2 regions of the Flavobacterium sp. JLP genome follow, and region 1 is predicted to be linked to the other one. Evidence: riboswitches for the same ligand, from Rfam matches in the RefSeq annotation. Region 1 holds a riboswitch; the other holds the start of a gene.
The links. A riboswitch is a leader RNA that binds a small molecule or an ion and turns the genes downstream of it on or off. The one in region 1 is predicted to bind S-adenosylmethionine.
Positions count from the first base shown of each region.

Region 2: linked by a shared signal. The riboswitch ahead of IRZ83_RS13720 (TlpA disulfide reductase family protein) and the one ahead of IRZ83_RS08605 (alpha/beta fold hydrolase) in region 1 are both predicted to bind S-adenosylmethionine.

Region 1 is NZ_JADKPS010000002.1:720,803-736,260, forward strand. Features, by position in the region: gene IRZ83_RS08560 (GLPGLI family protein) at 1-107, shown strand, start outside; gene IRZ83_RS08565 (carboxypeptidase-like regulatory domain-containing protein) at 136-2,823, shown strand; gene IRZ83_RS08570 (hypothetical protein) at 2,919-5,147, shown strand; gene IRZ83_RS08575 (M28 family peptidase) at 5,298-6,764, shown strand; gene metK (methionine adenosyltransferase) at 6,902-8,152, opposite strand; gene IRZ83_RS08585 (hypothetical protein) at 8,957-9,148, shown strand; gene IRZ83_RS08590 (O-acetylhomoserine aminocarboxypropyltransferase/cysteine synthase family protein) at 9,223-10,524, shown strand; gene IRZ83_RS08595 (aspartate kinase) at 10,760-11,848, shown strand; gene IRZ83_RS08600 (hypothetical protein) at 12,455-12,658, shown strand; SAM riboswitch class I at 12,847-12,955, shown strand; gene IRZ83_RS08605 (alpha/beta fold hydrolase) at 13,028-14,017, shown strand; gene thrA (bifunctional aspartate kinase/homoserine dehydrogenase I) at 14,019-15,458, shown strand, end outside.
Region 2 is NZ_JADKPS010000005.1:132,504-147,961, reverse strand. Features, by position in the region: gene IRZ83_RS13755 (M16 family metallopeptidase) at 1-399, opposite strand, end outside; gene IRZ83_RS13750 (Gldg family protein) at 411-2,672, opposite strand; gene IRZ83_RS13745 (ABC transporter ATP-binding protein) at 2,683-3,630, opposite strand; gene IRZ83_RS13740 (RagB/SusD family nutrient uptake outer membrane protein) at 3,699-5,063, opposite strand; gene IRZ83_RS13735 (TonB-dependent receptor) at 5,075-8,395, opposite strand; gene IRZ83_RS13730 (FecR family protein) at 8,610-9,653, opposite strand; gene IRZ83_RS13725 (RNA polymerase sigma factor) at 9,826-10,446, opposite strand; SAM riboswitch class I at 10,975-11,074, shown strand; gene IRZ83_RS13720 (TlpA disulfide reductase family protein) at 11,367-12,356, shown strand; gene IRZ83_RS13715 (aminotransferase class V-fold PLP-dependent enzyme) at 12,413-13,909, shown strand; gene IRZ83_RS13710 (hypothetical protein) at 13,952-14,383, opposite strand; gene IRZ83_RS13705 (adenylyltransferase/cytidyltransferase family protein) at 14,448-14,891, opposite strand; gene IRZ83_RS13700 (hypothetical protein) at 14,912-15,458, opposite strand, start outside.

The sequences.
Region 1 (15,458 bases):
AGAAAGACTATGACGAAACGGTAATTAAAAAAATGGAAGAGTTTAGAGAGATGAACCGCGGTCGTGAAGGCGCTCCTGGCGGTGGTCCGGTAATGATCAGACGCTAATTTAATTCACCATCTTTAGATTTCTCCAATGAAAAATATACTTCTTTTTGTCATTTTATTAATGACCTCTATTTCCTTTGCCCAAAGTGTCCGTTTTGATGGTTTTATTCAGGACGAACAAAAAAATCCGTTAGAGATGGCCAATATTATGGCAGTCAACAACGGCACAAAAGCAATGGATTCGTATGGGATTACCAATGATAAAGGAAAATTTCAGCTTACTTTAAAACCCAATACTTCTTATACTGTTAAGGTGAGTTATCTTGGAATGAAATCGAAAGAAATTGCGATTTCTACAAAGACTGAAAACATGGTTCAAAACATTGTCATGGATGGTTCTGGAATCGAGCTTGAAGGGGTTGAAATTGTTCGCGAAATGCCAGTTTCTATAAAAGGCGATACCATTGTTTATAATGCGGATTCATTTAAATCTGGTACAGAAAAAAAACTGGAAGATGTACTGAAAAAATTGCCAGGAGTTGAAGTAAATGCTGATGGAGAAATAGAAGTTGAAGGTAAAAAAGTCAGTAAATTAATGGTCGAAGGAAAAGATTTTTTTGACGGAGACACTAAATTAGGCGTAAAAAATATTCCCGCAGATGCTATTGATAAAATTCAGGTTTTAAGAAACTACAACGAAGTTGGCGCACTAAAAGGTTTAGAAAACGATCAAGATAATGTTGCTATGAACATCAAGCTGAAAGAGGGTAAAAAGAACTTTTGGTTTGGAGATATGACAGCCGGAATTGGAGTTGCAGAGCTGGACAGCCGTTATATAATCAATCCAAAATTATTTTATTACAGTCCAAAATACAGTATTAATTTAATTACGAATTTTAATAATATTGGAGAATTGCCTCTAACCGCGCAAGATTATTTTAAGTTTACAGGCGGTTTTAAAAATATGATGAAAAAAGGCGGAAGCAATTTTAATGTTTCATCTAATGATTTGGGAATTTCAATTTTAAGAAACAATCGCGCTAAAGAAATCGAAACTAAATTTGGCGCAACTAATTTTGCTTATTCGGTTAACAAAGCTTGGAATATTAGTGGTTTCGGAATTCTTTCAACTTCAAAAACAGATCTGGAAACTAAGTCTCAGACCACGATTTTAGATTCTGGAGATCAGCAAAAACGAGATGAATTAACACATCAGAAAAACAATTTAGGTCTTTTTAAATTGAGTTCGACGTATAAGCCAAATGATAAATTTCAGTTTGATTATGATATCTTAACCAAATTATCCAAACAAAATGAAGATACTGATTTACTTCGCGAATCTGTTGTAAATACTATTTCTGCTGTCGAAACCATTTTGACAAATAAAAAACAAGATCCAACTTCTGTTAATCAAAACCTTAGTCTGTATTATACACAAAGCGATAAAAATATTTTTGCTTTTGAAATGCAGCATTTATATCAAGATGAAAATCCGTTTTATAATGCCAATTTGAGATCACAGCCTTTTGATTTGTCGGGTTATATTTCAGGTCAAAACCGAAATGATTTAAATCAGGATCGATTCGTAAAAACCAATAAACTAGATGCAAAACTGGATTATTATTATATGGTAACACCAAAAAGCAATTTCAATATTACTTTAGGAAATACCTATTCGTATCAGGATTTTAATTCTCATATTTTCCAGATGTTGGATAACGGAGATAGAAATGATCTAAATTCAGCTGAAAATAATAATCGCGTAAATTATAATTTTAATGATGTTTTCTTAGGTTTTCATTATAAAATCTTGACGGGTAAATTTACTTTGACTCCGGGTGTAAGCCTGCATTCGTATGCCATGACAAATGCCCAATTAGGAACAGATTATTCGCAGAATTTTACAAAAGTGCTTCCTGATTTTTTTGCCTTGTATCAAATTAAAAAATCAGAAACCTTAACCTATAATTTTTCTTTGTCTAACGATTTTACAGATGTGAATCAATTAGCGGCAGGTTACGTTTTGTCTGATTACAGCAGTTTGTTTAGAGGAAACCGCTTTCTAGAAAATGCGACTTCGCAGGTGCATTCGCTGCGTTACTTTAAGTACAATATGTTCAATTTTGAAAACATTTTTGCCAACGCAACATATACTAAAAAAGTAGATGCCATTAAAACAAAGGCTGATTTTACAGGAATTAATCAATCATCAACTCCTTATAATTCAAATCTTGCAGATGAGACTTTTACCGGGATGGGAAGTTACGGACGTTCTTTTTTAAAGAATTATAAAGCTTCTGCAGTTGCAAGTTTCAATTGGTCGAAATTCAATAACATCCAGAACAATGTTTTGGCAACTACAGAAAGTTTTGTTCAGAGTTATACTGTGAGAGCCTCTACAAATTATAAAAACTTTCCAAATCTAGAAGTTGGTTACAATGCGTTAATCAATAAATACAGCGGTTCGACTTATTATACAGACAAACCTTTTGCGCGATTAGATTATTATTTCTGGAACAGCTTTTCGTTTGTTTCAGAATATGAATTTTACCATTATTATAATAGTAATAAAACGGTGGACAATGAATATGATTTTTTAAGTGCTAGTTTAATTTATCAAAAAAAGGACAGCAAATGGGAGTATAAAGTCTCGGCTACTAATCTTTTAAATACCACTTATTTAAACGATGACAGTTTCTCGCAGTTTTCTACACGAGTTTCACAATATACTGTACAGCCACGTTACATTATCTTTTCGATGAAATATAATTTATAGCATATATTAAGTATCTATTTTGGATTTTAAGGCAGCCGATTTCGGTAATAATCGAATATCTTTGCGTTTAATATTAACAAGCCAAAATTTACATTATGCGTAATTATATATGCAATTTCTTATTGTTTTTTTGTGTGACATTTATGTCATTTTCTCAAACAAAAGGCATTCAAAAAGGAACTTATCTATCGTCAAATAAAGGTCAGAAAATCAAATTAAATTTATTAGACAATAATAAATATGAACTCGTTTTTTATTCTGGCGATTATGAAATTAAAGGAGATTCGCTTTCATTTAGCCAAAAAGTAAAACCGGCAACTGCTTTTGATCTTGCTTTTAAAAAAGATAAAAAAGCACAAAAAATCAAAGTAAACTTTTTAGACCCTTCTTATTACTCGTTTTATATCGGAACTCAAAACGGTTCTGAGTCTGTTGAATATCAAAGAATTTCAGATATTAAAACGAAAGTAGATCCGGATTGGCTAAAAGCAGATCTAGAATTCGAAATTAATAAAGCAGACTTTTTATACTTGGTTTATGAAGATTATAACGGACAAAGCAAACTATCTAAATTTGCATTGCCAAAAGATGTATCAGAAATAACTATTAAATATGAACTTGATGCTTTAAGCGATTTAAATCTTTCAGGTTATTATGACAGGAAAACAAATGAGTTGAAAATTTCTGAGCAATCAGGAAAAAATCCGATTACTTTCTTAAATGAAAAAGATTCAAAACCTGATGAAAATCCAACGGTAACAGCACTTGAAAGTCAAACCATTTCAAACTGGACTTATCCAGGAAAAGAACCTTTAGTTACCGAAAATTTTGGAGCAGATGTTATTGTTGACACTACTGATACTTATGCAGTCGCTAAATTTGATTTTAAATTTAAAATCGAAAATAATTTAAAAAGTGCGTTAGCCGCAACTAAGAATGCTAAAACTAAGTTTTTGGTAATCTATACGGACAGTAAAAATCCTGCTGCAAAAACTGATTTTGATACCGTAGTAAAAGATCTTGAAACACAGGTTGGATATTATATGTATGATGCTTATAATCCTCAATATGATATTTTTAATTATTATTTGGCGACAGCCGATGATAAAAAATGGCTTAAAGCCAATAAAATATCAGATAATCCAAGTTTGATCATTCTGAACGCAAACGGAGATATTTTAGCGACTGCAAAATCGAATTTATTAGATAAAAAATCAGATTTCACTTATTATGATGAATTTTCAAAAAAGCTGCAAAGAGCAAATGCCTTTTCTGGTGTTGATAAAGTATTAAAAAACAAAAAAGCAACAGATAAAGATCTTATTTCAGCTTTTTACCAAGCTTCTGTACTCGACATACCATATGATTATGAAACAACAGATGCCGTTGCAGAAGAAGTAAATCCTGCAGATTTTAAGGTTGCAAAAGTTACCTTAGATAAAAAAGAAGTGGCTCAAATCTGGAAAAAATTAATTGAAACGCATCAGAAAGATACACAGCCTAATAGAGAATTAGTAGAAACAATTTTAAGAGAAATAAAAAACGTAGGTTTTTCTAAACAGTTTTTTAATGAAGAGCGTATTTTTAATGATACTGATTTCTTGGCGATTGACTATCTTTTAAAGCATTACGATGCTATCGAAAAAATGAACATAGAAGATGAAAACGGAAATGCATTAGTTTTATTAAAAGGAAGTTTGAGCAGCGAAATTGCAGCTGCTTTACAGCAAAATGGTTATTTGTCAAAAGATGGCGTAACAGGAAAAGCAAATCAGAATAAAATAATTTCGATTTACAAAAAATTAATTGCGACAGGAAAGGGAAGTTTTGATTGCTATAAAAATTATTTTGAATACCTGAGTGCAGAAAGCGAAAACTCTATCGACGATATAGCTTATTTAAAAGAGTTTAAATCGTATTTTGATACCTATTTATCAACTGAAAAAGGAAATGCAATTGAAAGACTAGATGAGATGTTTGCGACTTTAGATACGGATTCTGATTATTCTTATAACGGATGGAATTCATTTAAAGACTACCACTCAAATTTAGCAAACTCAACAGCGTGGTTGACAGTTTTGAAACCTGCTAATTCAAGTTTTATAAAAGATGCCATTACTTGGTCTGAATACAGTTTGGTTGTAACTAAAAATAATCCTTATTATTTAGACACTTTAGGTCAATTATATTATAAAGACGGGCAAAAAGAAAAAGCAATTCAAGCACAAACATTAGCTGTTAAATATTTAAGTGCTGATGTTGAAGAAGAAACTGCAAATGAAATAAGAGAAACTTTAAGCAAAATGCAAAACGGAACTTATTAAAAGATTTTTAAAATTATAGAAAATGACTGTCGGTTCCGGCAGTCATTTTTGTTTTTAGTCAAGTAGGTTTATAGATTTTATCAATTTAAGCGAAATGAAGACTAGATTTTCTTGATAAATTAGTAAGTTTGAAAGACTAAATTAAAACGTATGAAAAATAAATTAATCCTCATTTTGATTGCTTACAGCGGAGTAGTTTTTTCGCAGGCAATTAAGAAACCATTAGTTTCAGCTATTACTGATAAAGATCTTAGAACAGATATGTACCAAATGGCGGGTGACCATTTTAACGGTCGTGAGGCAGGAACTTTAGATGAATTAAAAGTATCGATGTGGCTGGCAAATAAAGCAAAAGAAGCCGGAATGACTCCAGCAGGTGATGACGGAACATATTTTCAATTTTTTGATATGTACAGGCATCAAGTTACAGCCAATACAACTTTTAAAATCGGACAAAAAGAATATAAGCTATGGAAGGAAGTTTTGGTTGCAGAAACTACTAATATAAAAGTTGAAGGTTCTCTAGTATATTTAGGTGCAGCTACAAAAGAGCAGATTGAAAAATCAGATGTTAAAGGAAAAGTAGTTGTCTTGCTGGCTTCTAAAGAAGGAATAGCTGATGATATTTCGCTTTTTGATAGAAGATATCCAGGTTTGGTTCGAAATAAATACTACGACCTTGTAGTAAAAAAAGGAGCTGTAGCACTTATTATGGTTGCTGATGAATTGGCAGAACAAAGCTGGTCTCAAGTCGAACCGCAAATGACTAGAGGTATTTACGGAATCGAAGGTTTCCGCGATAAAATTGGGTCTACGATGCCTGTTTTTTGGGTTCACGGAGATCAACTAGAGTATTTAAAAAACACTAAAGATGTTTTGTCTGCAGAAGTAGTTTCAGAATCGTATAAATATCCATCAGTAAATATAGTAGGGACAATAGCAGGAACTGATCCGAAATTGAAAAACGAATACGTACTTTTCAGCGGTCACCAAGATCATGATGGCGTAAGACAAAAATATGGCAAAGATTCTATTTATAATGGAGCAGATGACAACGCAAGTACTTGTGTGGCGATGTTAGCAATTGCAAGAGCATATAAAAAACAACCTGGAAAAAGAACAGCTTTGTTTGTATTTCATGGTTCTGAAGAAAGAGGATTGTTAGGTTCAAGATGGTATGCAGCGCATTCTACTGTTCCAGAAAAGGATATTGTTGCTGTTTTAAACGGAGACATGATTGGAAGAAACAATGTAAATCAGGCGGCTTTATTGGGTTCTAGTTCGCCTCATGAAAATTCTTCAGACCTAGTTGCTATTGCCAAAAAAGCAAATGACGAAGGTCCTAAATTTGATTTAGATAAACTTTGGGACAGACCAGAACATCCGGAGTATTTTTACTTCCGTTCAGATCACCTGCCATATGCGCGAAGAGGAATTCCTTCTGTGTTTTTTACTAGTGTTTTGCACAGTCAATATCATACTCCAATGGATGAAGCAGAAAATATCGATTACGTAAAACTGCACAAAATGACAGAATGGATGTATCGCACCGGATGGATTTTATCAAATGATGCAAGTCGTCCTAAAACATTGCCAAATGTACAATTGGAAAGATAAAAAGTTGTCTTTATTAAATAAAAAAACCGATTTCTAATTTCAGAAATCGGTTTTTTTTTATGTTTAATTGTATTGTAAGTAATTGTCAAAAAAATCTAACAATCTAAAAGTTAGTCTAATAGTCTAACAATCTAAATTTACAATCCAAATTCAGCTTTTACTTTGTCAACAAAATCAAGTTTTTCCCAAGTAAACAATTCAACAGTTACTGTTTTTTCATGTCCGCCTGGAGCGAAGAAAGTTTTAGTAACAACTTCTGGTGTACGTCCCATGTGTCCGTAAGCAGCAGTTTCGCTGTAAATTGGGTTTCTTAATTTTAATCTTTGCTCAATAAAGTAAGGACGCATATCAAAAAGAGCTTCTACTTTTTTAGCGATTTCACCGTTTGTTAAGTTAACTTTAGAAGTTCCGTAAGTTTCAATGAAGATTCCCATTGGCTGAGCAACTCCAATTGCATAAGAAACTTGTACTAAGATTTCATCAGCAACACCTGCAGCAACTAAGTTTTTAGCGATATGACGTGTAGCATACGCAGCACTTCTATCTACTTTACTTGGATCTTTTCCTGAGAATGCACCACCACCGTGAGCACCTTTTCCACCGTAAGTATCAACAATAATTTTTCTTCCTGTTAAACCTGTATCTCCGTGAGGTCCTCCAATAACGAATTTTCCTGTTGGGTTAATGTGATAATTGATTTTATCATTGAATAAATGAGCGTGAGCTGGATTTTTAGCAATGATTCTTGGAATCAAGATTTCAACAATATCTTTTTTAATTTTAGCCAACATTGTAGCTTCTTCATCAAAATCATCATGTTGAGTAGAGATAACAATCGCATCGATACGAGTTGGCTTGTTATCGTCGCTGTATTCTAAAGTTACCTGAGACTTAGCATCTGGACGTAAATAAGTAATTTCCTTATTTTCGCGTCTTAAAATTGCTAATTCTTGTAATAATTTATGAGATAAATCAAGTGCTAGAGGCATGTAGTTTTCAGTTTCGTTAGTTGCGTAACCAAACATCATTCCTTGATCTCCTGCACCTTGCTCTTCTGGCTTAGCTCTGTCAACACCTTGGTTAATATCAGCTGATTGTTCGTGAATTGCTGATAAAATTCCACAAGAATTTGCCTCAAACATATACTCGCTTTTTGTATATCCGATTTTACGGATTACTTCGCGCGCAATTTGCTGCACATCTAGATAAGTATTCGATTTTACTTCACCTGCTAAAATTACCTGACCAGTTGTAACTAGAGTTTCACAAGCTACTTTTGAATCAGCGTCAAATGCCAAAAAGTTATCAATTAATGCATCCGAAATTTGATCTGCAACTTTGTCTGGATGCCCTTCACTAACAGATTCTGACGTAAATAAATAAGCCATAATAATTTATTAAATTAAAATTAAGCGAGGAGAAATAATTGCTAAAAAGGGCTAAAGGAGAGTTTCTGCTTTAGCATTTTTTACTGCTGAAAGTAAATCTTCAGCATTCATAACGAACCGTTTCATTATGAAGAGGTTGCAATCAGTTCAAATTTTTCCTCTGTATTCGCGTGCAAAGGTATAAAACCATTTTGATTTCCAAATTAAAGTTCTGCTTTTTTTAATTTTATAAGCATAAATTTAACAAAACATACTAAATTGATAGGGTAATAGAAATTATTTTCGATTTTCTTTGGTCAATTAAAAAATAGTTTGCAAATTTGCCTCATCTAATAAAAAGAAACAATGAAATTAACAATTTGCAATATGTCTTGTATGATGCCGGAATCTTCCGCAGAGACACTATTGTAGTTTGTTTTCAAAACATATTTATATAGAACCTCTGCATTTTGCAGAGGTTTTTTTTTATTCAAAAATGAAATAAAACTGAATTATTAAGCCTACTATTTTTTTTGAATGAATAAAAAGCCTTTAAATGTTAAATTATAATTTTTGATTTGGTAGTTCAATAAATATTATTACATTTATCCTATCAAATTAGTCGAGTTTAAAAAAGAATTAAAATAATAAAATGAAAACAATAGCTAAAAAAAAAATGATGTGTTGTGAGATGATGCAAATGTGCATCCCAATTAGCTGTTGCCAAAAGTGAAAGATAGAATCTTTGTTATAGTTAGAACTATAAGCCCTTTTGGTAGCCATCCGAAAGGGCTTTTTTTATTTCAACATTTTAAATTTTAAAACATGAATACATTAGATATAAATACAATCGCATTTCAGTACTTATTGAGAACAGATTCTCAAAAAAACCAAGATAAAATGGAAGAACCAACAAGTGAAGTTGGAAATTATGATCCTGAGAAAAATATAAAAGGTCAAAAATCTTTATTGTTTCATATGTATAATCTCGAAGAAGAAGATCTATATGTTAGATAATCTCAAATTTCAATTCAAAAATCATTTCAATAACAATATATAATAGTATTAACAGTATCTAAAACTAAGAAATCATGAGCACACAAAAATTCGCAACAAATGCACTACACGCAGGACACGACGTTACTAAAAATTCAGGAACTAGAGCAGTGCCAATTTACCAGACATCATCATACGTTTTTAATAATTCAGATCATGCCGCCAATTTATTTGGTCTTGCAGAAGCTGGATTTATTTATACGAGATTAAATAATCCAACAAACGATGTTTTAGAACAACGGCTTGCAGCGCTTGAAGGCGGTATTGGAGCGGTAGTTACGGCTTCTGGAGCTTCGGCAATTTCGACTACTTTTTTGACTTTGCTAAAGGCGGGTGATCATATTGTGGCTTCAAATAGTTTATATGGAGGAACTTATAATCTTTTAAAAGTAACTTTGCCTCGTTTAGGAATTACAACCACTTTTGTAGATCCTTCAAAACCAGAAAATTTTACAAAAGCAGCTAAAGAAAATACAAGAGCTTTCTTTGTTGAATCTTTAGGAAATCCAAAATTAGATGTTTTAGACTTGAAAGGAATTTCGGCGGAAGCCAAAAACTTTAAAGTACCGTTTATTGTAGACAATACGGTTGCTACTCCTTATTTATTGAATCCGATTGAGCACGGAGCCAATATTGTAATTCATTCCTTAACTAAATATATTTCCGGAAACGGAACTTCATTAGGTGGTGTTATTATTGATGCCGGAACTTTTGACTGGTCGAACGGAAAATTTCCTGAATTTACAGAACCTTCAGCAGGTTATCACGGATTAGTTTATCACGAAGCCTTAGGAAATGCTGCTTTTATTGCGAAAGCAAGAATCGAAGGTTTGCGTGATTTTGGTGCGGCTTTGAGTCCGTTTAATGCTTTTCAAATCATTCAGGGATTAGAAACTTTGCCAATCAGAATTAAGAAACACAGCGAAAATGCTTTGGCTTTAGCCGAATGGTTAGAGAAACAAGAAGAAGTAGTCTGGGTAAATTATCCGGGTTTAAAATCAAGTAAATATTACGATTTAGCACAGCAATATCTGCCAGAAGGTAAAAGCGGCATTATCACTTTTGGATTAAAAGGCGGTTTTGAAGCGGCTAAAAAAGTAGTAGATGAAACGAAATTATTTTCACTGTTGGCCAATATTGGCGATACAAAATCGCTAATTATTCATCCCGCAAGCACAACACACCAGCAATTGTCTGATGATGAACAATTAGAAACTGGAGTTTCAAAAGATTTGGTCCGACTTTCTGTAGGTATCGAAGATATTGAAGATTTAATTGCTGACCTGCAAACTGTTTTTGCAAGCGTTACACAATCGCAATACAGTATAAAAAATTAGGTTTTTTTGTTTTTTGTTTGAAAAATTGCCTTTAGCAATGTGGTGTTGCTAGGGGTGATTTTTTATGAAAAAACGTTTAGCATAAATATTTCACCATAAGTAATGTAAGTTCATTTTAGTAAAGCGCATTGTATTACAGACACATTGAAATCCGCCTAAGTGTCAAATATTATAGATGAGATTATTAAATGAACTTATAGTACTTATATGGTGGAAAAAATTAAAAATTAAAATTATGTCAAAGCTTAAAATAAATATCATCCTTTTCGGAATTGGAAATATCGGAAGCACTTTAATCAATCAGATTATCGAAAGTCAGGAATTTTTTCTTCAAAGTAAAAATATCGATTTTCATTTTCCGATAATTACTAATTCTACGGTCGCTTTTTTCGAGAAAGAAGGCGTTGGATATGCTTGGGAAACCAATTTTAGAGAATTAGCTGTTCCTTTTAAAGTAGAAGATATTGTTGAATTTGCAAAGGAAAACGAATTCGAAAATTTAATTGCAGTCGATGCTACCGCAAGCGACGAACTGATTGGGCATTACAACACATTGATTCAAAACGGCTTTAATATTGTAGCGGTAAACAAAAAAGCCAATACATTGCCACTTAGTCTTTATAAAGAAATAAGAGAGAATCTAAAAAAATACGACAAAGAGTTTTTGTATGAAACCTCGGTAGATACAGGTTTTCCCGTTTTGCAAACGATAAGAGATTTGTATTATTCGGGCGAAAAGATTACAAAAATCAGAGGTGTTTTTTCAGATAATCTGAGTTATGTTTTTAACCGATTTTCTTCTGAAGAAACTTCTTTTTCTTCTGTTTTAAAAGATGCTAGTCTGCTTGGTTTAATGCGTGCTACTTTCAAAGAAGATTTATCCGGAAACGATACGGCGAAAAAACTGCTTATTTTAACGAGGGAAATTGGGAGGGATTTTGAACTTTCAGATATAAAAATCAATTCTATTATAAATCAGGAGCATTTAGAGAAAAACGGAATACTTAATAAAGAAGCAATAGACCGGTATTTTAAAATCGCAAAAATCACTCAAGCCGACAATCATGTTTTGAGATATGTAGGAGAATTTGATATTGAGCGAAATTTATTAGAAGTCAAATTAGTTTCAGAACCTATTACATCTGCAATCGGACAATTGAAAGGTTCAGATTCTATTTTTGAGATTTATACACAATCGTATGCGGCGGTTCCAATTGTAATTCAGAGCGCATCACCATGCAAGCAGGCTATTTCGAGAGGAATTATAACAGACATTTTAAAAGTAGCTGAAAAAATAAAAAATAAAGAAACGATTTGGCTGTAGTGGATTTATATTAGTTAGTTCTTTGATATTTTGAAACAGAAAAATTATGATTTTATTTGTAGGTTTAAGCCTATAAATAGTAAAAATGACTTTTTGTAAGATGTTTTTTAACGTTTAAATCATGTTTTTTAACGTTTTTTGTAATTAATTGCTTGATAGTCACTTGGATTATTGAAAAAATATTCGCACATTTGTAATACCTAAAAACTACCAAAAACAAATTTAGTTATCTAATAATAGTTATGCAGATCGAATAAACAGTTGACTATAATATTATTTCTTAGATTTTTTGAAAAGAATAAAAAGTAAGAATGTGTCAAGAGTTTCGAGAAGCTTATTAAAAATATAAAAATGCAAAATTTTTTAAAAATAGCAAGTAAATCACAGATGAATAAATCCCTACAGATGAACATGAACAAGATGTTTAATGTCGCACTTATTTGTGTACGCGTCTGTTGATACTAAAAGTATATGTAAGTTTTAAAAACTTAAACCCTTTTGGTATTAAAACCCAAAAGGGTTTTTTTATTTCATTAGGTTACCATAACAAAAAAACAAAGAAAAAATAAAGATTATAAAACGCTAACAAACTTAAACTTAAATATTATGAGCACATTAAACTACATAACCAAAACGTTTTCTACATTGAAAAACTTAAGAACGAAAAGAAACAATCCGCCACCGCCAACAAATGAATTGGTACATCCAAGATTTGGAATAACGGAAACGGATAAAAAAGAAATTAAAAAAGAACCAAATTCTTTATTGTTTTTGATGTATTCAAAAGAAAATGAAACACTTTTTATCTAACTCAAAAAGTATTATAAAATAAGGGTAAACCTGCTTAATTTTACTGAGCAAATTGTTCGGTAATTTTTTGCGTACATTAGTTTTGGTTTGAATTATGTTCAGCAAATTCCGGAATCAGTTTCGATAAAATTTGTTTGTTTAAGAAATTAGTAGTTAATTTGCACCTTTAAGTTCAAAAACGTATTGAAATGTTATAAAGAAAGGACGAGGGATTAGACCCGATGAATCCTTAGCAACCCTTCGCTAAAGCGAAGAAGGTGCTGCATTCTACCACGCCCAAACGTGGAAAGATAACAACAAGAATTTTTCTAGTTTCACTCTAGACTTTTCTTTCTAATATTTCCACATACAAATCAATTAATAAAAGATTTGAAATTGGAAAATATACCAAGTCCCATTATAATTCAAGATTTCATCACAGAAAGTGGTGCACTATATCCGTTAGTACCCTTAAGTTTTACACTTTCTGGTTTGCCGTTGCACAGTGCTCCAATCGTTTTGGTCAACCATGCCTTAACAGGAAACGCTCAGGTTACAGGCGAAAATGGGTGGTGGAACGACTTAATTGGCGACGGAAAAACAATTGATACAAGCAAGTACACCATTTTGGCATTTAATATTCCAGGAAACGGAAATGATTCATTTATAGTTGAAAATTACCAAGATTTTACAGCTAGAGATGTTGCGCGCATTTTCATAAAAGGAGTTAAAGCTTTAAATATTGAGCAGTTGTTTGCTATAATCGGCGGTTCTGTGGGTGGCGGTATCGCTTGGGAAATCTTGGCTTTGGAACCCAACATTGCCGAAAATTTAATTCCGATTGCAACCGACTGGAAATCGACCGACTGGATGATTGCAAATTGCTTTTTACAGGAACAAATCCTGAACAATTCCTCTAAACCAATAGAAGATGCAAGAATTCATGCAATGTTGTGTTACCGTTCTCCTGAATCATTCAAAGAAAAATTTAAACGAACCATTAACCAAGATCTTTTGATTTTTAATATCGAAAGCTGGCTGGCGCATCATGGTAAAAAATTACAAAAAAGATATCAATTGTCATCTTATAAATTGATGAATCAATTGCTAAAAACCATAGACATAACTCGAAATAGTGATGATTTCGAAACCTTATTGTCGAAAACAACTGCATCGATTCATATTATCGGAATCAATTCGGATTTGTTTTTTACACCAAAAGAAAACCTGGAAACTTTTCAGGAATTAAAGAAATTTAAAGAAAATGTTTTTTACAGCGAAATAGATTCGGTTCACGGACATGACGCTTTTTTAATCGAGTACAAACAATTAGATCATTTACTTGCCGATATTTTTAAGGCAGAAACAATAGCAAAATAAAATGAAAATATTAAAATTTGGAGGTAAATCGTTATCAAACGGAGAAGGACTAAACAAAGTCGTTTCAATCATTTCAGATAAAGTAAATCAAGGCGAGCAAATTGCCGTTGTCGTTTCGGCACGCGGTAATGCGACAGACGAATTAGAAGACATTTTAAGAATTGCAGCTAAAAATGGAAATTACAAACCTTTGTTGGAAAGCTTTAAAGCCTATCAAATTTCAGATTTCCCGCAAGTCGATTTATCAGAAGAGTTTACTATTTTAGACAAACTTTTTGAAGGTGTAAGCTTAATTGGAGATTACAGCAATAAAATTAAAGACCAGATTTTATCAAAAGGAGAATTGCTTTCGGCTAAATTACTGACTTCAATTTTAGTTGAAAAAGGAATTCCTGCGAATTTTGTTGATACAAGAGAATTGCTCAAAACCGATTCGAAATTTGGCGACGCACAGCCTTTAGAACAGCTTTCTAAGAAAAATGTTATCAATTATTTCAAATTGCATAATGGTTCAACAGTAAATATTGTAACAGGTTTTATTGGCTCAAACAACAACAATGATACAACGACTTTAGGAAGAAACGGAAGTAATTATACGGCATCTTTAATTGCTAATTATTTAGATGCCGAAGAACTTCAAAATTTTACTCACGTTGACGGAATCTACACAGCAAATCCTGATTTAGTTGCCGATGCTAAAAAAATCGAATATTTGTCGTTTAACGAAGCGAACGAATTAGCGAATTTTGGAGCAACAATTTTGCATGCTAAAACGATAATTCCTTTGTTGGAAAAAAATATTCCGCTTCGTATTTTAAATACATTCAATCACGAAAACCGCGGTACTTTAATCACTTCAGATTCTGCTAAAGAAGGAATTAAAACGCTTTCTGTTTTAGAAAACGTTTCGTTAGTAAATCTTGAAGGCCGAGGATTACTTGGAAAAGCTGGAGTCGATGCCAGAATTTTTAAAGTAATGGGCGATCATAATATCAGCGTAAGTATTATTTCGCAAGGTTCTTCAGAAAGAGGAATCGGACTTGTTGTTGCTACTGATAAGGCTACAACTGCAATGGTTGAATTGGAGAAAGAATTCGAAAACGACTTTTATTCTAAAGACGTAAATCAGATTACAGTAACCGATAATGTTTCGGTAATTTCGATTATTGGCCAGGATTTAAGTACTTTTCATAAACCATACACTGCTTTAATCAAAAATAAAATTGTTCCGATACTATTCAATAACACTGTAACGGGTAAAAACGTGAGTTTGGTTGTGAAGAAAGAAGAACTAAACAAAGCCTTAAACGTAATTCACGGAGAGATTTTTGGAGTGTCTAAAAAAATCAATATTGCCATTTTTGGTCACGGATTAGTGGGCGGAACGTTAATCAATCAAATTTTAGAATCGGCTTCAGCTATCGAAAAGCGTAAAGATGTT
Region 2 (15,458 bases), on a different contig from region 1:
ATTGGTTACCGGAACAGAACTTATGTTGTAAACTGTCTCGTCCTGAGCTGTATAAGCGTTAATGTCTTTTCCAAAACTTACTCCATTTTTTTCCAGCATTTTAATAATTCCTTTTCCTTTAAAATGCTCAGTGCCGTTAAAAGCCATATGTTCTAAAAAGTGAGCCAATCCGTTTTGATTATCTTCTTCTAAAATAGCTCCAACATTTTGAACAAAGTAAAAACTTGCACGATCTTTAGGCTCTTCGTTATTAAGGATGTAATACGTTAATCCGTTTTTAAGTTTGCCGGTGGTCACGTTTTTATTTAACGGAAGCGTAGTTTTAAATTGAGAAAATGCTCCTTGAAAGGAGAGGAGCATGATCCCAATTACTATATTTTTTTTAGTTGTATTGTGCATTTTTTTATTTTTTATCGTCTGTTTCTTCTGATCAATATAAAAGCACCGCCTAATATAATCAAAATAGGAAATAACCCTATGAACAGTAGCTTACTAATGAAAACTTGATTAGCATTTACTGCAATATGATTGTCGGTATTTTCTGGACGTGTTGTGTCAATTGGAAATTGATAATTGCTGAACCAAGTAAAAATATCTGTAACAAACTGAAATGTTCCTGAGCCGCCTCGGCTTAACTCGGCATTACCCATAAAATCAGCATCACCTGAAACAATTATTTTTTGAGATTTTCCGTTGATGTTTCTCGTCAATGCGACTGCAAGAGGCATTTCTGAAAAAGAAGACTGCTTTTTCAAATCTGCTGAAATAGTGTTAATTCCGGTTGGAGATTCCCACGCTGGTTGTTTATTTGTTTTTAATAATGGTGTTACTGTAAAACCAGCATTTTTAGCTGTTTTAATACCGCTGCTTCCTAAAAATGGAATAGGATTTTTAGTTTTATTTAATTTTATAACAGCTGAATCGATACTTTGGGCAAATTCAGTTACCAAATAATCTGGTGAATTATCTCCGCTTTCCTGAACTAAAGATTGTCTTGTAAAGCTAAGTCCCAATTTATCTGTAACAGCTGTCAAAGTTGAATTTGTTTCAGGTTCAGCTAATAACATTAAGTTTTTTCCTTGGTCGATGTATTTGTTGATTCTGTCGATTGCACCTTGGCTTAGCTGTGTTTTTGGATCTGCAATAATTAAAATAGTTGTTTGGTCCGGAATATTTTGTGCATTAATATCTACAGACGAAACATCGAACCCTTGATTGATCAGAGAATATCTGAAAGAAACTTCATTAAAACCTGTTTTGTAATTTTTGTCTCCATTTTTGTCAACGCTTCTTTCCATGTTTCCCGTCACAAATACAATTTTGGGCGGTGATACAACCAAACGTTTTAACGCAGCAGAAATTTCTTTTTCCATGGGAATTTTAAACATGTCGTCAAACATTCTTAAAAAAGTTTTTTTTCCGTTGTATTCAACCGTTCGGACTACTCTGTTTTGTTCTGGTTTCAGATCTATAATTTTGCTTATTTCGGCTGGGCTGTATAATTTTTTAAGCTTTAAATTTTGTGTTTCAACCATTTTTTGAGCAAGCTGTTTGTCATTTAATCCCGGATTTTGAGCATATAAAGCAGCATTGTTAGAAGTATCATAATAATACACATATTCCATTTCCATTTGAGGCAAAAAGCGAGAATATTTTTCAAAACTTGAAATGTCCTGATTCTGAGAATAAGGCATTACCATGTAATAATTTATATCTAATAAATTAACATAGGTTGTTATTTTTATTGGACCATCTATCTTATCTACAACATCAAGACTGTTTTTTGTCAAAGTTCTGCTTTTAGTTTTCGTCATATCAAAGTATACTGATAATGGCGCTCTTGACGTAATGTAGCCCAATGATAAAACAACAATTACTAATACAGTATATTTTAGAACTCTAGTAGAAGTTGTTTGTGCGTCTCTTCCGGTTTGTAATTTATAGATACTTAAAACAATAAAAAGACTGCTTACTAAAACAAAATAAAATACGTCTTTGCTTACAATAAGACCTTCTATCATTTCATTGGCGCGACCGGAGATAGAAAGGAAATATGTAATATCTTTTACATATTCGACTCCTTGCCACAATTTACCAATGAAATTTAAACCAGCTAAAACTACTAAAGTACTTATGGCAGCTACGACCTGATAAGAAGTCAGACATGACATAAAAAGGCCAATAGCCGCATAAGTACATACCAGTAAATACAAGCCAATTAGACCCGATAGAACAAATTTGATATCTAAATTATCAATAGAAAAATAAGCTACACCTGCAAGTATGCCTAATATTGCAATGAATAATAGGCAATAACTTGCAATAGCTAGAAATTTACCCAGAACTATATCTTTTATCTTTATTGGGGAAGAAAGCAAAAGTTTGATAGATCCGCTGTTAATTTCACGGCTTATAAGTCCCATTGTTAACAGCGGCACATATAAGTATAAATAATTTTGCATTTCTGTAAAAAGGCCGCTGAAACCAGAAAACAGAATTTGTGATAAATTGTCCATATGCTGGCCTATTTTTTGTCCTTTTTCAAATCGTTCGAGCGTGTCAAAGAATTTCCAGCTTGACTGGATTGAAAATATTACTAAAACAACCCACGCAACGGGCGAATAAAACATGGTATTGAGTTCTGTTTTAGCTATTCTGTATATTGTTTTCATTTTTATATTTTTAAGAAGTAGGAGAATTTTTAGAGGGAGCTTTTTTAGATAATTGTGCGAAAATTTCATCCAGAGATACTTTTTCGAATTGAATTTCGCGCAGTTTCCAATTGTTATTTACGCTTAGCGAAACAATTTTTTCGGCAATTTCTTGAGTTCCGGTAAAAGTAATCTGCACTTTTTTTGGAGTAAGAAAAACAGCAGCTGTAACTTCAGCAATATCAGTTAAAGCAGTAAGGACAGGCGGATTTTCAAAACTTGCTGTCAGTTTATCTGCTTCGATATAATTATTGAAAGCATCAAGTGTATCGGCAAAAACCATGTGTCCGTTTTCAATCATTCTGATATCTTGGCAAGTTGCCTGAACTTCAGATAAAATATGAGAAGAAAAAATAACGGCTTTATCTTTTGATATTTTTTTGATTAATTTTCTAACTTCTAAAATCTGGTTGGGGTCAAGTCCGTTGGTTGGTTCATCTAAAACTACTAATTTAGGTTCGTGAATAATAGCTTGAGCAATACCTACACGTTGTCTGTAACCTCCAGATAAGTTGCGAATTAATCGGTTGCTGAAATGTGAAATACCGCATTGTTCTTTGGCCTTCTCTAAAGCATTTTTTAAATCTTCTTTTTTTACATGTCTTAATTCTGCGCAATGAATCAAATATTCATCTACTGTTAAGTCTAAATGCAAAGGCGGTGTCTGCGGTAAAAATCCAATTAATTTTTTAGCTTCAACAGGGTTTTCTTTTAGATTAATTCCATCAATAAAAATATTGCCGCTGGTCTGGTTTAATACGCCGCAAAGGATATTCATTGTAGTTGATTTTCCCGCTCCGTTAGATCCTAAAAGACCTAGAATTTTGTTTTCTTTAATTTCAAAACTTATATTTTGTATTGCCCAATCCTTACTGTATTGATGTGACAAATCCTCAACTCTTACAATTGTTGTTTCCATAGTGAATTTTAAAACCTCAAGAATGCTTTTCAATGAAAAACATTCTTGGGTATTTATTTTAATATTATTTAATATCCTGAATTTTGAGTCAAAAAGGGATTAGAGCGAATAGCCGTTTCAGGTATCGGGAAAAGGCTGTCTGCAGAAGTCCATGTTTTTCCTGCAGTTGCACCCAATACTTGGTCTATTGTTCCGGTTCTTTTAAGATCGAACCATCTGTGGCCAAACTCTGCAAAAAGTTCGCGTTCTCTTTCTAAAGCAATTAAAGCTAATAATTGCGTAGGATCTGTCAGGGTAGTTGAAGGCAATAAAGCTCTATTGCGAATCACATTAATATCTTGCTGTGCTCCTGTAATATCATTTGATTTTACTCTGGCTTCTGCTCTTATCAAATAAAGTTCTGCCAATCGAATAACAGTTGAACGTTCTACAGGAGTTGTTACATAAGCATTTTTATATTTTCGAGGTGCTAAATATAGGACTCCGTCACTTGCCGCAACACTAATTGTCCAGTTTGTTTTTCTGGCATCTCCTGTTTCAAAAAGTGTATTTCCTTTTCGAAGCAAATAAGTTCCTGCTGTAGAAAATAATGCAGCACCTTCATACGAATACGCTGTTGTAAAATAAGGTATTTGCCAGATTGCTTCGTTATTATCAGCAATAAACGGACTGTTAACTGAAGTTAATCCAGTAATCATTTTATAAGTCGCAGTTTGACTGATTACTGCACTTGCGTGAGTAGAAGCTTCTGTCCATTTTCCTAAATAAAGATTTACTCTTGCCAATAAAGCTTCTGCTGCCCATTTTGTAGCTCTAATACGCTGTGAACTGTAATTGCTGTAATTAACAGGAAGGTCATTAGAAGCATCTGTTAAATCAATAACAATCTGGTTGTATATTTCAGCTTGAGTGTTTCTCGGCGCTAAAGAAGTTTGATCTACATTTGTGGTTAAAACCAAAGGTACATCTCCCCAAATATTAGTCATATAAAAATAGCAGTAGGCTCTTAAAAACTTTGCTTCAGCAATCCAACGCGGTGTTTTGCTTGCTGTTAGTGTTTTGCTTTCGCTTATTCCTTCTATAACGCTGTTTGCATTAAATATGGTTTTGTAAAAGCTTGTCCACATTGCGCCAGTATCTCCATCATTTACAGGGATTTCGTTTGAGGTATAAACATTTGCAAGCTGTGTTTTTAGAATAAGTTCGTCTGAAGTCTGTCCAAAATCAGCGTGCAGCGAACCGTAAAAAGCATAAGTTACCATACTGTTGTAAATTCCGTTTACAGCAGCTTCTGCAGTAGGATCAGACGCATAAATAGTTACAGAAGATAACTCGTTGCTTGGAAGATCAACTTCAAGCATATCATCACAGCCCGTTAATCCTATCAAAAGAAAAAACGAAAATATATAAGTGTATTTAGTATTGTTTTTCATGTCTTTTAGATTTAAAATGTAAACTGAGTTCCAAGTGTGATCGTACGCAACGGAGGCAAATTTAAACCTTGCGTTTCAGGATCAAATCCTTTGTATTTTGTAAAAGTTACTAAGTTTTGTCCTTGAAGTGAAAGACGTATATTCTGTATGAATTTTTGCGTGCTTTGGTCTAACGGAATGTTATAAGTAGCGCTTACATTTTTAAGTTTAATATAAGAAGCATCTACAATTGTTGCCGTAGAACCTGCATAGTTAGAGAAACTAGCTTGGTAAGCAGAACTCAATACATTTCCTTGAGCTATATAATCATTGTATTCATCTACTTGATAATTTGCTAAACCATAAGGATATCCCGGCTGTATGGCGATAGACGAAAGCAGGCTTCTTCCTTCCTGTTTAACAAATTGAAATAAAAAGTCAAGAGAAAATGCTTTATATGAAATCGAGTTTGAGATTCCACCATAATATTTAGGATAAGACGGACCATAATATTTTCTGTCTCCATTTCCTGTCTGAGCAAATCCTGTTGAAATTTTTCCGTCTCCGTTCGCATCTTCAAACTGTGCTATTCCTGCTGCGTTTACGCCTGTGAAATTGTATAAATATCTGCTGCTTAACGGATTTCCAACTACATAAGTTGTGTAATAACTAGAAGTTTCTATACCTGGAAATGACAATAATTTATTCGAGTTTTTAGAAATGTTGAATGAAGTTGTCCAGCTTAGGTTTTTCGTACGAATATTAGTTGTTCCTAATGTAAATTCCACTCCTTTATTTTCAACTTCAGCATTTAAATTGGCTTGATAAGAAGTAAATCCAGCTTGGGGGCTCAAAGTTGCGCTTACCAATTGATTTCCAGAAACGTTTCTGTAATATGCCGCACTGAATGAAATACGATCGTTAAGGAAACTTAAGTCAATTGCAGCTTCAAATTTCTTAGTAACTTCCCATTGAAAATTTGGATTAGCAATTCTAGTTGCAGACATAGCAGAGTTTCCTATTCCATACGTTGAAGTACTGTAAGTGTTTGCATATCCGTAATCTCCAATAGCATCGCTTCCAACTTCTCCGTAGCTTGAACGAAGTTTACCAAAACTAAGCCAAGACCAAGAATCTCCTTTTAAGAAATTTTCTTCGGTAAAAATCCATGCACCTCCCACAGAACCAAAATTTCCGTAGCGGTTGTTGGCGCCAAAACGTGATGATCCATCTCTTCGATAATTTACATTCAGAATATATTTGTTTAAAATATTATAATTTACTCTGCTAAAAAGAGAAGCATATTTATATTCAGATGAACCATTGTAAATCGTTGCTGTCGTTGCAGTTCCTGTAATACCTATAAGATTGTCAGAGCTATACCCTGACGTATTTACATACGAAGGCATTTCAGATTTTCTGTTCTGCCAAGATCCACCTACTAAAGCCGTAAGATTACCTTTCCATAACGGAGTAGAATAATTTAATTGAGGATCAATACTAAAATTATTAGTATTATTAATTGAAACGGTGTACGATCTTGAAGTATTTAGCGAAATGTTATTGGCCGTATAATAAACATTATTCATTCCAGATGCCGGCAAAATTTGTTTTGACGTCATTTGCGCTCTTCCGTATCCTAAGTCTGTTTTAAAAGATAAGCCTTTTGCAATTTCAAACTGAACGCTGAAGCTTGTAATTAAATTGTTTCCTTTATCTTCAACTCTCCTGTCTAAAGCAGCAATTGGGTTTACATCGCTAAAATATGTTGGCGACCAATAATAGCTTCCGTCGGCATTGTAAATCGGGTGATTTGGAGCAGTATTAATAGCATAATTTGTAATATCGTAATAAGGCAATTTATTTTCATCAGTCGCAAATAATACTGAAGCTCCTAATTTCAGCTTTTTATTTAAAGTATAATGGTTGATATTAAAATTAGTAGAAAATTTATTATAACCAAAATCTCCCGGCAAAACAGTAGTTTCTTTATGGTAAGCACTGCTTAAAAGAAAATTGGTATTATCGCTGCCGCCTTTTAAACTTGCTGAAAAATCATTAAAATCAGCCGAACCGCCTATTAATTTCTGTTGCCAGTTTGTGTAAGCATTTTGGTCAAAAGCGGTTAAGGCGATGCCGTTACTAAAAGCACTTGGTGTCGCTTTGCCATTGGTTAATGCTGTTTGAAGCATGTTTAGATAAGTAGGAGTATCTAAAGTTTTTACCATATGTGCTACTTCTGAAATTCCAGAATTTGTATTTACAGTAAATACAGTTTTTCCAGATTCTCCTTTTTTAGTCGTAATAAGTACAACACCATTTGCACCTCTCGATCCGTAAATTGCAGTTGCATCTGCATCTTTAAGAATTTCGATGCTTTCGATATCATTTGGATTAATAATATTTAAAGGGCTGGTTGATTTTTGCGCGCCTCTAATTACTCGGTCTGATTGAACCTGCTCTTTGATATCGTCGCCGATATAAGGAACGCCATCAATTACATATAATGGCAAGTTGTCTCCTGCAATAGAGTTTGTACCACGAATACTGATATTCATATTGCTTCCTGCATAGCCAGAAGTCTGCGTTACAAAAACTCCAGGAGTTCTTCCCTGCAAACTCTGAAGAATGTTTGTTATAGGCTGTTTTTCAATATCTTCAGCAGTAATTTTTACAACAGATCCTGTAGAAGTTCTTTTTGTAGTTGTTCCGTATCCAATAATTACAACCTCATCTAATTTTGCTAAATCGGGCTGCATTTTGATTGTTATTGAAGTTTGATTTTCAACCGTAACTTCTTGGGTTTTATATCCAATATAAGATACTTTTAAGACATGTTTTCCTTTCGGCAAATTAATATAAAACTGTCCGTCAAAATCAGATATTCCTTGTTTGTTGCCACCAACAAGCGCAACGCTTACGCCGGGCAAAGGCAATCCGTTTTCATCTAAAATTTTACCAACAAGCGAATAATCAACTTCATTTGAATTTTCTGTTTTTGAAACTGTTGGAGCAGTTTTAGCAACTTCTTTTTTGTAAATCACAACATTTTTATCTACTTGTTTGTAGACCAAATTAGTGCCTTGAAGTACAGCGTCTAAGATATCACTAACAGTTCTGCGTCCTCTTGGTGTAGTAATTTTAGGAAAATCTTTTATGATTTGCGGCTGATAAGCAAACAGCAATCCAGTTTTATTTTCGATCGTTTTAAAAAGAGTCTTGATATCCTGATTATGAAGTTCAATATCTACAGATATAGATTCTAAATTCTGTCCGCTCATTTCGGTGGCAAAGACCATATGAGTACCACAGGTCAGTAAAAAGATGTGGAATAAGCTGATTCGCATGATCATAATTGTTTTTTTTGATAGGCGAAACAAAGAAGTGTTCTTTTCCCTATCAAACGTGGTTGTTTTACAGCGTAATTTCATAAATTTGCATGTTTTTTAATGGTTACTGGAATTAATTATTAAGAATCGTGGCCATCTGGTGTAGGAGCTAGATGGCTTTTTTTTTGTTTAGTTTATAGGCTAGTTTTTTTAGGTTAATATTTTTTATCTATTTTTATTATTCACAGCCGTTTCCTTTCAGAACAACTGCGCCATTTTCGGTATAACGATATTCAGTTTCGATAACGCTGCAGATTACTTTTAAGATGTGATCAAGATCTTCATCATTAAGAAAACTTGCCGTAATTCTGCAATTTTTAATTTTTTCGTTAGATAATGTAATTGGCACTTTATATTTTTGAGAAATAAGCGAAATTGCCTCTTCCATATTGATGTTGTCCAGAATTAAGTATTTGCTTTTCCATTCCATTACAATGACAGCATTCACTTGGTTTTGTTCGTATACAAGCGTATTTGTATTTACCTTAATCTGCTGATTAGGAGTAATTACGCCATATACTTTTTTAAGATCGCCAACCTGAACTTTACCGCGTTCTACAGTAACCTCAACTTCATCGGTATTGCTTTTGGCTTTAATATTAAATGCAGTTCCTAAAACTTGCGTTCTTACTTTTCCAGTATGAACGATAAAAGGTTTTTTCTCATTTCTTTGAATATCAAAATAAGCTTCTCCTGATAATGTCACTTCTCGAGTTTTAGTATCAAATTCATTTTGGTTGTATTCGATGCTGCTGTTGTCGTTTAAAAGTATGGTACTTCCATCTGGCAAATGTATAAGCTGTTTTCCGTGATACGCCAAAACTGGATTTACTTCTTCAGTCTCATTTCCTTTTGTTATAACAGGAACTGTTTTTTGGTTATAAACTAAAGCGTTTTTAACAGCAAAAAATATAAGAACAGTTGCTGCGATTGCAATTAAGGCACGTCTAATTTTTCTCGAATTTTCTTTTCTTGAAATCGGAATAACTTTAGTTTTTATATCAGATTCAGATTGCGAAAGGATAAATTGAAGGATATCGTCTCCCTTTTGTTTATCTAATTCCACATTATCGTTTTCTTTCAATAACAGCTGAATTTTTTCTTTTATGAAATCATCGTAAATTCCCTCTTGAACAATCTCCATCAGTTTTTTTTCTTCTGCCTCAGAGAGATTATTTTGAAGGTAATTTTCAAATAATTCTTCAAATACTTTTTTTTCCATTTATTTATAAATGTGAGTTAATACTAATTTATGGTAAGCTTGGGGCTTTATTTTTTGAAAGAGCCATATTAAATTTAGGGGTAACCTAAATAAATAATAATCTTTATTATAATGACGATTGAAAAATAGGGAGGGAGTAATCGAAAGTGAAAAAAATGTAAAAAAAATAAATTTAGGTATAGTTCTTTGCATATGGAAGAAGAATATAAAGCATCAAAAACAAAAGAATCGACATAAACATATTCATGTAAGGCGAAATTTTATGACGCACAAATTTTAATGCCAACGCCATATGTTTTTTTACCGTTTCTGTAGAAATTCCTAAATCTTCTCCAATTTTTTGGTGACTTAGTCCATCCCACTTGGCCATTTTGTAAATTTTTTGCTGTTGAAAAGGAAGCTGTTCTACAATTTGATTTAAAATAACATTATACTGATCGTCTTTTATAATCGTATCAGTATCGTTTGAAGAAGTATTAATGTGTTCAATTTCAGAAATTAAGGAAGTTTCTCTAGCTATTTTTTTAATCATATCGAAAATATGATTTCGAGATACAATAAAAAGATAATTTTCGATGCTGGCTATTTCGGCAAGGTTTTCATGATTTTGCCAAATTTTTAAAAATACATCTTGTACAGCTTCTTCTGCCAAAATTTTAGATTTTGTAATTTTTAAAGCTGTTGAAAAAACAATGTTTTTATATTGATTGTACAATTGTGTAAACGCCAGCTCGCTCCCTTGAGATAATTCATAGAGAAGTTTATTTTGCTCTGAACTGGAATTAATTGACATACTATAAACGTTTTATTCAATTTAGCAATATTATTTATTTTTTTTGAGACTTCAACAATAACTATCTATCAACAACTTCAGAAATGCTATTTTGATAATTTATGACTCTGATTATTGGAGTATTTAAAAAATAACTATTGTAATATTAAATAAGATTTAAATTGTGATTAACTCTGTTTTAAGTTTACATTATTGAATTGTAAGTTAACTCTTGTTTTAGTTGAGAAAAACAACAAGTTAGAGTTTTAAATTAATCGTTTTTTGAAGGATATTTATAAAATGATTCAAGTTTTTTATCTCTGACATTGTAATTTAAAAATGATTTAGAATCTAATTTACATTTGAAAGTTAATAAGATGAACAGTTTATTTAATAATACTTAATTGTTCAGTGATTTAATTTATTGATATTAAGTCTATAAAGTTCTTTTAAGATTTTATTTTTAAAATTTTAAAAAAAAAACTTTTTTAAACTATACTAATTCTGTAGAATTTGTATATATTTGCATCAGCAAAGAAAATTTTGCATGACTTATCCAGAAAGACTGAGGGAGTAGGCCCTATGAAGTCTTAGCAACCTGTTGCCAAATAAGGTGCTAAATCCTTCCGCTTTGGCGGACAGATAAGAACGATTTCCTAAGAAAATCTGAATAAGCTCATTAATTATTTAAAACTTTTACAATTAAGATGAAGAATGAGCCATTATTTTTACAAGCTAGTCCCGAACACACTAAACTATCATTCACAGAAAACAAACTCATAGTTTTCCGAATGTGAAGCTGATAATTTTTAATCCCCTTTTTTCTGTTTTTACAACATTTGATAAAAGCCATTCCAAAAGTGACAGAAGAATTTTTTTGTCCAATTTTAAACTAAACGACAACAAATTATACTTAAAATTCAATTTAAAATCCAAACCAAATGAAAAAGATACTAATCGGTTTTGCTTTATTTCTTGGCTTTACCCAAACTCAGGCGCAAGAAAATAATTTACAATTAAAAGGAACTGTTATAGATACAGTAGCAAATTATGTTTACCTGCAAAAATTCCACAACAAAATGTTTACTACGATAGATTCAGTAAAAGTTGTAGACGGGAAATTTGCTTTCAAAACAAAAGTAAAAACTCCAGAACTTTATGGTTTAAGTGTTAATACAGAAAATTCGCCATTTTATATTTTCTTAGAAAAAGGTCCAATTACCGTAAAATTAAGTCCAAAGAAATATTACAGCGCTTCTGTGGTTGAGGGATCAGTTTCTCAGGAATTATTCGATGCTTATAGAAAAGAGAATGACATCGAAATCAGCAAATTTATTACAGAGCATCCAAATTCTATTGTTTCTGCCTATGTTTTATATCGAAATTGGTCGTACAGATTAACACCAGATCAAATTTTGGCAAATATAGCTTTGCTTGATAAAAGCCAGCAAAATACCACTTACGTGAAAGAACTAAAAGAACTTGTAACGGTTTTAAACGGATTACAGATTGGCAAAAAAGCACCAGATTTTACAGGTAAGAATCCTGAAGGAAAATCAGTTCAGCTTTCTGAAAATTTAAAAGGCTATACTTTAATCGATTTTTGGGCTTCATGGTGTGGACCATGCCGAAAAGAAAATCCAAATATTGTAGCTGCTTACAAAGAATTTCACGACAAAGGATTCAATATTGTGGGCGTTTCTTTGGATAAAAAGAAAGAAAACTGGGTAAAAGGAATTCAGGATGATGGTTTAAACTGGATTCAGGTTTCTGAATTAACCTTTTGGAACAGCACAATCGCTAAATTATATGGTGTAAGAGCAATTCCGGCTAATTATTTAATCGATTCAAAAGGAATTATTGTAGCAAGAAATCTTCGCGGAGAGGAACTTCAAACTACACTTAAAGCACTTTTAAATAAAAAGGTTTAATCATAAAAAGGAAATTTTCTAAGAGAAAAATAGATTAAAATTTAAATGATAAGGAAATGAATGCGATTGAGACAGAAACACAACAAATAGAATTAGAATGTTATTTTTCTAAATTTAGAGCAAATACAATTGGAGTTAATCATACTTTTAAATCGGTTTACGGCAAGCAAAAATTACTGTATGCAGATTGGGTTGCGAGCGGCAGATTATATGGTCCGATTGAAGATATCATGCTGACTAAAATAGGTCCGATGATTGCCAATACGCATTCATTTTCGAGTCAAACCGGAAAAACTTCAACGTATGCTTATCAGCATGCGAGAGAACTAATCAAAAAACATGTAAATGCCAATGCAACTGATGTTTTGGTAACTACAGGAACAGGAATGACGGCGGCTTTGTCTAAACTGCAGCGCTACATTTGTTTAAGAAAAACTGATACTACTGAAAACGAGAAAACAAAAAATGAAAATGAGCGTCCAGTTGTTTTTATTACGCATATGGAGCATCATTCGAATCAGGTTTCTTGGTACGAAACAATTGCCGATGTTGTGATTTTACCTCCAAATGAAGACAATTTGGCCGACCCTAAAATACTATCAGAAATCATAAAAAAATACGCAGACAGACCTTTAAAAATTGGTTCTTTTACTGCTTGCTCGAATGTTACAGGAATCATTACACCTTATCATGAACTGGCAAAAGTAATGCACGAAAATGGAGGTTTTTGCTTTGTAGATTTTGCTGCTTCTGCTCCGTATGTAGCAATAAATATGCATCCTGACGATCCAGAAGAACAATTAGATGCTGTTTTCTTTTCTCCGCATAAATTTTTAGGAGGTCCCGGAACTTGCGGTATTTTGGTTTTTAATGAACAATTATATAAATCTACTTATCCTGATAATCCTGGCGGAGGAAATGTAAAATGCACAAATCCGTGGGGAGGTTATTATTACAGTGATGTTATAGAAGTTAAAGAAGATGGCGGTACGCCTGGTTTTTTGCAAGTAATAAGAACAGCCTTGTCTTTAGAACTTAAAGATAAAATGGGAGTTCATAATATAAAAAAAAGAGACAAAGAATTACTTGATCTTTGTTATGAAGAATTGCAGAAAGTAGAGGGTTTGTCTCTTTTAGGTGATTTGGAAACAGAGCGAATTGGCTGTATTTCTTTTATAGTCGAAAATATTCACTATAACTTAATTGTCAGACTTTTAAATGATAGATTCGGAATTCAGGTACGTGGAGGGTGGTCGTGTGCAAGTACGTATGCACATTATTTATTTGATATTGATCAGAAAAAATCTGAAATAATAACAAATGAACTTCTTCAGAGAAATCAAACCAATAAGCCAGGATGGGTGCGTTTGTCATTGCATCCGATTATGACAAATGAAGAAGTTTTGTTTATTTGCGAAGCGATTAAAAAAGTAGTTTCAAATCATAAAGAATGGCAAAAAGATTATCGTTATAATCCTTCTACAAATGAATATGAAAGCAGTATTGAACAAGAAAATATTGCAGAAGATGTTAAAGAATGGTTTAAGCTGTAATGCTTAAACCAATTAACAAATAGATCATCAAGAACAAATTTTTTACAACATATAACGATTGGTCTTTTTTGAAAGATAAGAAAGTGCCCCTGTTGACCACAATACTAAAAATATTAAAACAGGCTGAAAACACAATCTAATAAATCGAGATTGGTCTGTATCTAGTCCAAAGGCATCAGTTCCATTTAGATATTGAGCAATATTGCCTGGAAAAACCAAAACATAAAAAACAGCCAGTGCTATTCCAAATTCTATTTTGTATTTGGTTAAAAAAATCATTCCAATTCCGAGAATAATTTCTACAATTCCAGAGAGGATTACAACAAGATCTTTATCCAAAGGAATCCAATTTGGAACTTGAGCTTGAAAATCATCTCTTTGAAAAGTAAAATGTCCAATTGCGGCAGTTATCATAAAAATTCCTAGCAATATCCTGAAGAAATTTTGAGTTTTAGAAGTTTCAATAGTGCTCATAATAATGTTTTTTTTAATAAATAAGTTTCTCAACCTATTGTTGAGTTTAATTTTTTAGTTTGATTTATTTAACAAGTTTTAAGCTCTCCAGCTGGTATACCTCTTTTCGAAGACCGCTGCTAGAAAATCGATGATTGCGTTGATTAAAAATCAATTTAATATTCATCTTTTCGCAATAGCTTCTTCCTGTAAAGCTTACATCTTTATATTCATCGCCTAAAATACGAACATCTATAGGCAAAGCCTGAAGAATATCTTCGAGATCTTGTTCTGTCGTATAAGGAATAATTTCATCTACAAATTTACAAGCTTTAAGCTGAATGTATCTTTCGACAACAGATTGTGTTGGTTTGTTTTTTTCAGGACGGTCTATTGTAGGGTCGGTTTGCAAACCTACGATTAGATAATCACAATGCATTTTTGCTTCCTCAAGCATACGCACATGGCCTGCATGAAGCAAGTCGAAAGCACTGAATGTAATTCCGGTTTTAGTTTTCTTTAGTTTCATTTTACATCTCATTATATTGATTATCTAAAAAGGTTGAGTACAAAATCCATGATTTTGGTCGTATTCTTAAATTTTGATGTTGCATTTTTAATAGATTCTATATATTCCTGATGGGCGATTCTTTCACCATTTTCATCCAAATCAAAAATTCCACAATTAGAGTAACTGTTTAAATTATCCCAATCTGGCCTGTCGGTAACCGGATAAATACAAATACCGTTTAAATCAACTCCGTTTTCTTTGGCAATTAAAGATTGACTTATAATCTCTTCAATCCATTCTACTCGGCCTGAGCCAAAATGACCCGTTTCAGAAATAAAAATCGGCTTTTTGTATCTTTCATGTGCCGTTTGCAGCAACTCAGAAAGTGGTGTTCTTTTTTGTTGTGTATCTGGCCAATCCAGCGGTTCACTATTGGCTATCCATTGGCAGTTCCAATAATAATTAAAACCCAAAATATCCAGATAATCTTCAGATCCGCCAAGTTCAGGACAGATTCTTCCGGCAATAATATCCATCGCCTGAAATTGATGTCCATTTAATTCAGTTATATCCAAATTTTCCTGT